One region of the Roseitalea porphyridii genome, then DNA from elsewhere that is predicted to be linked to it. Evidence: predicted binding sites of a transcription regulator. Region 1 holds the regulator's gene; each other region holds the start of a gene.
What was found. Region 1 encodes LexA, which represses DNA repair genes until DNA is damaged. Its sites were predicted from a motif close to TGTTCNNNNTGTGTTCNG; they were not measured.
Positions count from the first base shown of each region.

Region 2: a site for LexA is predicted at 1,883-1,900, ahead of uvrA (excinuclease ABC subunit UvrA). Genes of this name have one in related genera too.
Region 3: a site for LexA is predicted at 1,588-1,605, ahead of recA (recombinase RecA). Genes of this name have one in related genera too.

Region 1 covers NZ_CP036532.1:1,796,448-1,799,413, reverse strand. The annotation lists gene coaD (pantetheine-phosphate adenylyltransferase) at 1-157, opposite strand, end outside; gene E0E05_RS08795 (hypothetical protein) at 231-632, opposite strand; gene lexA (transcriptional repressor LexA) at 1,005-1,721, shown strand; gene E0E05_RS08785 (ComEC/Rec2 family competence protein) at 1,782-2,966, opposite strand, start outside.
Region 2 covers NZ_CP036532.1:1,967,494-1,970,459, reverse strand. The annotation lists gene uvrA (excinuclease ABC subunit UvrA) at 1-1,705, opposite strand, end outside; gene ssb (single-stranded DNA-binding protein) at 2,008-2,517, shown strand; gene E0E05_RS09625 (hypothetical protein) at 2,591-2,966, shown strand, end outside.
Region 3 covers NZ_CP036532.1:2,141,403-2,144,368, reverse strand. The annotation lists gene E0E05_RS10515 (pseudouridine-5'-phosphate glycosidase) at 1-474, opposite strand, end outside; gene E0E05_RS10510 (PfkB family carbohydrate kinase) at 455-1,447, opposite strand; gene recA (recombinase RecA) at 1,660-2,769, shown strand.

The DNA of each region.
Region 1 (2,966 bases):
CGCGTTCCTCGAAAGCGAACAGGCCCTTCTTGCCCGCATGCACGCCGATCGCCACGGTGACGCGATCAAACAGCACCAGGCCCGCGCGCAGCACCGAAAGGTGGCCGTTGGTCAGCGGATCGAACGAACCCGCATAGATCGCCGTGCGTTGGGTCATGGGAAGCGTGTAGGCAAATATGGCGCGCCTGCAAAGCCCCTCGCGCCCGAAGGCAGGCGCTGGCCGGCCGCCCTCAGCCCGAGACGCAGACGATTGGCCAGGCGCCCCGGCCGGCGACACGCACGATGCCCGCCTCCGCGCCGGCCTTGTCCTCGAAGGCGCGCTCGATTCGCACGCTCACGAGGATTTGCTCGATGTTCGGATCGGTGAAATCGGCGCGCAGCCGGTCGCCATCGGAGAAGCCCTGTCCGAAGACGATGGGTTCCGCATCCGGATTGACGTCCGTGTCGGTTGCATAGGTCGTCCCCTCCGCCTCGATCACGGCGCCCAGGACGGCGAGGACCGGAAGCCGGCCGACCGACAGGAAGACACTGGCATCGGCGCTGTCGGCGCCCGTGCATTCCACCGTGCCGGTGGCGGCGGCCGGGCTCCCCGAAAGGACCGCCAAAACCATGCCGATCGGCGCAATTTTCATGATCGTCTTCATGGATCGCTCCCCATAACCGGCGATCGGCGCGCGCCGTTCACGTTGCTTTGACCGCCCCGTGTGCAACTTCGCACATCCGCATGTCGTTGTTGGAAGCATAGTCGACAACACAAGCAATCGGGAGGTTCCCATGTTCACGATTTACGCAGTGACCGTCGCAGTTGCCGTCCTGACGGGCGCGAGCGCCCTTTCCTTCGGCCTGATGCTGCGTCCGCGCCAGTGATTCCGCGCCCGGAGGGCCGGTAACGCGGCGCGCAAAGGAAATCGGCCGGCGGTTAACCGGATTTTATTGCTTGCGGAACACAACTGGAACAGTTAACGTCTGTTCGACGTTTGTTTTCGTTTGTTTCCGGAATCGCCATGCTGACGCGCAAGCAACTCGACCTTCTGATGTTCATCAATGAGCGGCTCAAGGAGACCGGTGTCCCTCCTTCCTTCGACGAGATGAAGGAAGCGCTGGACCTGGCCTCCAAGTCGGGCATCCATCGCCTGATCACGGCGCTCGAGGAACGCGGCTTCATCCGCCGCCTGCCCAATCGCGCTCGTGCGCTCGAAGTGATCAAGCTGCCCGACGCGATGCAGCCGATTAACCAGGTGCGCCAGCGTTTTTCGCCGAGCGTCGTCGAAGGCGGTCTCGGCCGCCCGTCGGCACCGGCCGAATCGCCGCCAGCGATGCCGCAGGCCGGCGCCAATGACGACCGGGCCGTTCCGGTGATGGGCAAGATCGCCGCGGGCGTGCCGATTTCAGCGATCGAGAACCAGACGCGTGTCCTTTCCGTGCCGCCGGACATGATGGGCAAGGGCGAGCATTACGCGCTCGATGTCGAGGGCGATTCGATGATCCAGGCCGGTATTCTCGATGGCGACACGGTCGTCATCAAGCGCACCGACACCGCCAATCCGGGCGAGATCGTCGTCGCTCTCGTCGACGAAGAGGAAGCCACGCTCAAGCGTTTCCGGCGCAAAGGTGCCTCGATCGCACTCGAAGCGGCCAACCCTGCCTACGAGACCCGCATCTTCGGCCCCGACCGGGTGCGCATCCAGGGCCGGCTCGTGGGCCTCGTACGGCGCTACTGACGCGGCACAAGCGGCCGGTCGACCGGTGGTCGCGGCCGGGTCCGCGCGATCGGTAGGCGGTCAATAGGGTGCCAGATTGCGCGCGGCCCGGCTCCAGCGGCGAGCGTCATGCCAGGGGCGCAACGGCGTCGAGACGGCGTGGCGGACGGCGAGCCTTGGCGAAACCGCGCCACTCTTCTTTGCGGTCCCCGCCTCGGCCTCCAAGCGTTCCGATTCGGACCGGGTCTGCGGTGCGGTTTCCTGCGAAAGCCTTGTTTCATGCGGCGGGTCGGGTGCCGTTCCATTTTCCCGAGTTCGCAGACGACCCCGCGGCGCAGGTCTGATCTCCGCACTGCCGGCGAACGCCAGATCCCGTGCCGTGAGCACGAGCGTTCCGTCGTCGCAGGGTGACTCCGCCGGCGCGTAGGCGAGAACGATCAGATCGAACCGCCCGCAGAGGACGGACGCGTGGTGGTGGCCGCCGTCATGGGCCTCTGCATCGATAGCCTTCAACCCACCGGTCTCCGCCGTCGCGTTCGTGGGACCGTCTGGAAAAGGCGCTGACAGGATCACAAGATCGTATCGCTCGGCGCCGCGCCAGACCGTCGCGATGCAGATTTGTTCGGCGCAGCGCATCGGGGCGACAGGGTCGGCGCCTTGCGCGCGGCGACCGCCCGGCTCGGCATCGGCCGCGCGATGCGCAGGAACCGCCGCTGCCGCGTCCGGGAGCACCCATTCTGCAACACCGTCTTCCAGACCAACCGGCTTGATCACCGTCCGCGCCGCATAGGCCTGCTGCCATTGCTCGACGATGAACGCGTTCGGCCGCGCCCTGTTCACGGCGAGTGCGCCGCTGGTGCCGACGACGGCCATCTGGCGGCCGTCCTCGGAGATCACCGCCAGGGGCAGGTCGCGCTGGCCCATGAACATCGTCGCGGCCAGCGCCGGCAGCACCGCGCCCCAGCGCAGCCACGTGCGGCACACGCAAAACCAGACCATGGCGGCCGTCGCCCACAGCATCGCCGCGTTCGACATGGCGCCGACCATGCCGTCCGGCGAACGGGCGGCGACCCATTGGGCTATGGCGAGGATCCAGCCCGCGCTGGCCGCCATCATCGCGTAGAGCGGGCCATCGACACCGAACGGTATGGCCAGCGTCGCCAGGATCGCCAGCGGCATGGTGATCAGCGAGACGATCGGCATCGCCGCAAGGTTCGTCACGAGGCCCAGAACGGCGACGCGCTGGAAGTGGTAGGCGGCATAGAG
Region 2 (2,966 bases), 170 kb from region 1:
CCACAATGACGGTATTGCCGAGATCGCGCAGCCTCCGCAGCGTGTCGAGCAGGCGGGCATTGTCGCGCTGGTGCAGGCCGATCGACGGTTCGTCCAGCACGTAGAGCACCCCGGTCAGACCCGAGCCGATCTGGCTGGCGAGACGGATGCGCTGGCTCTCGCCGCCCGACAGCGTCCCCGAATTGCGCGCAAGGGTCAGATAGTCGAGCCCGACATCGTTGAGGAACTTCAGCCGGTCGAGGATCTCCTTGAGGATGCGCACGCCGATTGCGTTCTGCTTGTCGTTGAGCGCGTCGGGCAGGGCGTTGAACCAGTCGTTGGCGTGCCGGATCGACATCGCCGCGACCTCGGAAATGTGCAGCCCTGCGATCTTCACCGCCAGCGCCTCGGGCTTCAGGCGGGCGCCATGGCAGACCGAGCAGGGGTTCTGCGACATGTAGCGCTCGATCTCCTCGCGCATCCAGGCCGAATCCGTCTCGCGCCAGCGCCGTTCGAGATTGCCGATCACGCCCTCGAAGCTCTTCTTCGCCTTGTAGGTGCGCAGGCCGTCATCATAGGCGAACTCGATCTCGCGGCCGCCGGTGCCGTGCAGAATGGCATGGCGGGCGTCCTCGCTCAGATCCGCCCACGCATCGGTCAGCTTGAAGCCGAAGGCCCTGCCGAGCGCTTGCAATGTCTGGGTGTAGTAGGGCGACGGATTGGCCGATTTCGACCATGGCGCGATCGCCCCCTTCGCCAGCGTCAGGCCGGGATCGGGCACGACGAGGGCCGGATCGACGCCCTGTTCGGTGCCCAGCCCGTCGCAATGGGGGCAGGCGCCGAAAGGGTTGTTGAACGAGAACAGGCGCGGCTCGATCTCCGGAATGGTGAAGCCCGACACCGGGCAGGCGAACTTCTCGGAGAAGACGAGCCGTTCGTGCGTGTCGTTCTTGGATTTGTTGGCCGAGCCTCCGGCCTGTGTCTCGGCGTCGGGCAGGGGACGGTCGGCGAATTCGGCGACGGCCAGACCCTCCGACAGCGACAGCGCCTGTTCGAGCGAGTCGGCCAGCCGCGCGGCCATTTCGGCCCGCACCACGACGCGGTCGACGACCACGTCGATGTCGTGCTTGTACTTCTTGTCGAGCGCCGGAACCTCGGCGATCTCGTGGAACGCGCCGTCGACCTTGACCCGCTGGAAGCCCTTCTTCATCAGCTCGGCCAGTTCCTTGCGGTATTCGCCCTTGCGGCCGCGCACGATCGGCGCAAGCAGGTAGAGCCGCGTGCCTTCCTCGAGCGCCAGGATGCGGTCGACCATCTGGCTGACCGTCTGGCTCTCGATCGGCAGGCCCGTCGCCGGCGAATAGGGCACGCCGACACGGGCGAACAGAAGCCGCATGTAGTCGTAGATCTCGGTGACGGTCGCCACGGTCGAGCGCGGATTGCGGCTCGTCGTCTTCTGCTCGATGGAAATGGCCGGCGACAACCCATCGATCTGGTCGACATCGGGCTTCTGCATCATTTCGAGGAACTGGCGCGCATAGGCCGAAAGGCTTTCGACATAGCGCCGTTGGCCCTCCGCATAGATGGTGTCGAAGGCGAGCGACGACTTGCCCGACCCCGAAAGGCCGGTCATCACGATCAGGCTGTCGCGGGGCAGGTCCAGGTCGACGTTCTTGAGGTTGTGCTCGCGCGCGCCGCGAATGGAGATGAATTTCTGGTCGGTCATGAAAACGGTGCTGCCGGAAACGGCCGGGCGCTGGCCCGGCGAAGAAAGCAACCTCCAATTTAGGCAATGAAACGGCCATGTCGAGCGGCGGGGCAACGATTGCTGACAAGATCCGGTGCTGCCCGCTCCCTTGCTGCCTGTCTCTGTTGGCGAGTTGACAGTCGCCGATGCAGTCGTTAGAACAAAAAAGGAACAAACACAAGCGGGATGGTTGGCAAAAGTCCCTGTGGACAGTCGGCTTGCGCCTTCAAGGGCGCCGACGCAGGGCCTATGGTGTCGAAAATCCCGATTGGAGCGATGGTATGGCAGGCAGCGTGAACAAGGTGATCCTGGTGGGCAATCTGGGCGCCGACCCGGAAATCCGCCGGCTCAATTCGGGCGATCCGGTGGTCAACCTTTCGGTGGCGACCTCAGAGCAATGGCGCGACAAGCAGTCCGGCGAGCGGCGCGAGCGGACCGAGTGGCACCGTGTGGTGATCTTCAACGAGAACCTGGCGAAGGTGGCCGAGAACTATCTGAAGAAGGGCTCGAAGGTCTATGTCGAGGGCCAGTTGCAGACCCGCAAATGGACCGACCAGAACGGCCAGGACCGCTATTCCACCGAGGTGGTGCTGCAGCGTTTCCGTGGCGAACTGCAGATGCTCGACAGCCGGGCCGATGCCGAGGGCGGCGGCTATGGCCGTGGTCAGGGCGGCTATGGCGGTGACCGGGTCGGTCAGGGTTCTGGCGGCATTGATCGCGGGTCCGGGCAGGGCGGGCAGGACGGCGGCAACGATTTCGTGCGCGATCTCGATGACGAGATTCCCTTCTGATTTCGGTTCGGCGTGCGAAACGCGCGTCCGCGATGGCTGCCATGCGCACGGGTTCGCGCCGCGGCCTGCTGCGGTGACGCAGTTCGCGCTCGCGCCGGTGTTTCTTGTCAGCCTGTTTGCGCTGTTTCTGGCGATGGCGGTGACCGCGCTGGCCGGCGAGGCCGATATCGTGGGCGCCGAGGCGGAACGGTCCGGCGACGGCACATGGCGGTTCGAGGTGACCGTGCGCCATGCCGACGAGGGCTGGGACCACTATGCCGATCTGTGGCAGGTGATCGCGCCGGACGGGACGGTGCTGGGCGAGCGTGTGCTTGCCCATCCGCACGTGAACGAGCAGCCCTTCACCCGTTCGCTGGCCGGCGTGTTGGTCGACGACGAGATTGGTGTGGTGACGATCCGGGCCCGCGACAGCGTGCACGGGTTCGGCGGCGCCGAGATGGAAGTCGATC
Region 3 (2,966 bases), 340 kb from region 1:
CTTGGCCCCGGCGGAGACCACGGTGACCGGTGTGCGCGCCAGTTCGTCGAGATCGGCGGAGATGTCGAAGCTGGTCTCGGCGCCCTTGTGGACGCCGCCGATGCCGCCGGTCGCGAAGATTTCTATGCCCGCCGCGTGTGCCGCCATCATCGTTGCAGCGACCGTCGTGCCGCCGGTCAGCCCTCGGGCGCAGGCAAAGGCCAGATCGGCCCGCGAGAGCTTGGCGCCCCCCTTGCGCCTTGCAAGCGATTGCGCCTGCGCCCCGGTCAGCCCCACCTCGATCGACCCGTCGATGACGGCGATCGTCGCCGGCGTCGCGCCCTCGGCCCTGATCGCCGCCTCGACCCGTTCGAGCATGGCCAGATTGTCCGGCCAGGGCATGCCGTGCGTGATGATGGTCGATTCGAGCGCGACGACGGGCGCGCGCTCGTCGAGCGCGCCGCGCACGGCAGGTTCAAAGCGGATCGGCTGCATGGTCGTCTCCGATTGGTGCGGGGTCTGCATCGAGCGGCGCCGGCGCGGGCAGGGCGGCCGCCACGCCGGCAAGGTCGCACGCGCCGATATCGGCGCGGAAGGGATCGCGCACCGCGATGGTGGCGGCGGCCGCCGCAACGCCCAGCCGCACCGCCTTCCCAAGCGCCATGGTCGGCCAATGGGCGATCACCGCGCCGGCAAGCGCATCGCCCGCGCCGGTGACGTCCACCGGCGCGGCGACCGTTCCGACCGGCTGGCGGAACGCCGTCTCGCCGTCGCGCACTGTGACCGCGCGATCGCCATCGCTGATGACCGCACGCGCAAAGCCGAGCGCCGAAAGCCGCGTCAGCGCCGCCGGATCGAGCGTGGCGTCCGTGTTGCGGCCGATCAGCGCATTGCATTCGCGCCGGTTCATGAAGGTCACGGCAAAGCGCGCCGCGTGGGGCGCCAGGCGCTCCGCCTTGGCCGGCGACACCGCGAGCGCGACCACGGGAGAACGGGCGGCATAGAGCACGGCACCGATCGCGGCCGGCGGCAGATTGGCGTCGACGACGACGATCGCCGCGCCTGCGATCAGCGCGCGCGGTTCGGCGCGGCCGAGGTGGCGCGCAAGCCCGGTCTCGTAGAGATCCATGTCGGCGAGCGCGGCGCGGACCTCGCGCGTTTCGTCCATGATCGCGGTGTAGGTCGGTGTCGGCCGGTCGAGAAAGACCGCGCTGTGATCGTCGATGCCGGCTTCGTCGAGCGCCTCGGCCACGGCGCGGCCGGCCATGTCGCCGCCGCGCGCAGAGATCAGCCCGACAGCATCGCCGGACAGCGCCCTTGCCACACGCAGCATGTTGGCCATGCAGCCGCCCACGCGCTCGACCATCGCGCCCGGATTGGACGCGCCGGGCCGGAATGGTCCGGAAACGTGACCGATCCGGTCGACATGGGCGCCGCCGATGCCGACGATGGCGGGCGCCTTGCTCACCGCGCCGCCCGCGCGAATCCGCACCGCGGCGGCTCCGTGCCGGTCGCCGGCGCCGGCCCTGCGGGAGCAGACGGATGAGACAGATCACGAACAAATCTCGATTGCACAGGTAATTCAATCATTTAAATGTCTTGCCAATGCGGAACAAAGATGGTACATAATTCGCAATCGTTTCTTTGCGCGCGGCGGCGCTTTAGCATAAGGGTGGACCCATGGCTCAGAATAATCTGCGTTTGATCGAGGGCAAATCGGTGGACAAGTCAAAGGCTCTGGACGCGGCGCTGGCGCAAATCGAACGCTCCTTCGGCAAGGGCTCGATCATGCGCCTTGGCGTCAACGAGCAGGTCGTCGAGATCGAAACGGTGTCGACCGGATCGCTGGGGCTCGACATCGCGCTCGGTGTCGGCGGGCTGCCCAAGGGGCGCATCATCGAGATCTACGGGCCCGAAAGTTCGGGCAAGACGACCATGGCGCTGCACACGGTGGCCGAAGCGCAGAAGGAGGGCGGCATCTGCGCCTTCGTCGATGCCGAGCATGCGCTCGACCCGGTCTATGCGCGCAAGCTGGGCGTCAACCTCGAGGATCTGCTGATTTCCCAGCCCGACACCGGCGAACAGGCGCTCGAGATCGCCGATACGCTGGTCCGGTCTGGCGCGTGTGACGTGCTGGTGATCGATTCGGTTGCCGCGCTGACCCCGCGCGCCGAGATCGAGGGTGAGATGGGCGATTCGCTGCCGGGACTTCAGGCCAGGCTGATGAGCCAGGCGCTGCGCAAGCTGACCGCCTCGATCTCCCGGTCCAACACGATGGTCATCTTCATCAACCAGATCCGCATGAAGATCGGCGTGATGTTCGGCTCGCCCGAGACGACCACGGGCGGCAACGCGCTGAAGTTCTACGCGTCGGTGCGGCTCGACATCCGCCGGATCGGCGCGGTCAAGGACCGCGACGAGGTCGTCGGCAACCAGACCCGGGTCAAGGTGGTCAAGAACAAGCTGGCGCCGCCGTTCAAGGAGGTGCTGTTCGACATCATGTATGGCGAGGGCGTGTCCAAGACCGGCGAGCTGATCGACCTGGGCGTGAAGGCGGGCATCGTCGAGAAGTCGGGCGCCTGGTTCTCCCATGACAGCCAGCGGCTGGGGCAGGGACGCGAGAACGCCAAGCAGTTTCTGCGCGACAATCCCGATGTCGCCGCGCGGATCGAGATGGCGCTGCGGCAGAATGCCGGCCTGCTTGCCGACCAGTTCCTGCACGACGAGGAGAGCGCCTCGGCGGCGGCGGACGGCACCGACTTCGACGGCGACGCGGCCGCAGAAGGCTGATCGCCGGGGCTTAACGGCTCCGGCCACGCTTCCTATATCGCCATCGGCCATTGCGCCGGCCCGTGCTGGACAGCGGGCCGGCTTTTGCCGTAATCACCGGCCCTGACCGGCCGCGCGGGGCATGGCGGGCCGATGGCCGCCGCCTTGCGGGCGGCCGCGCCGCGCCGGCGTTCGGCACGGACTTTCCAAAGGTGTTT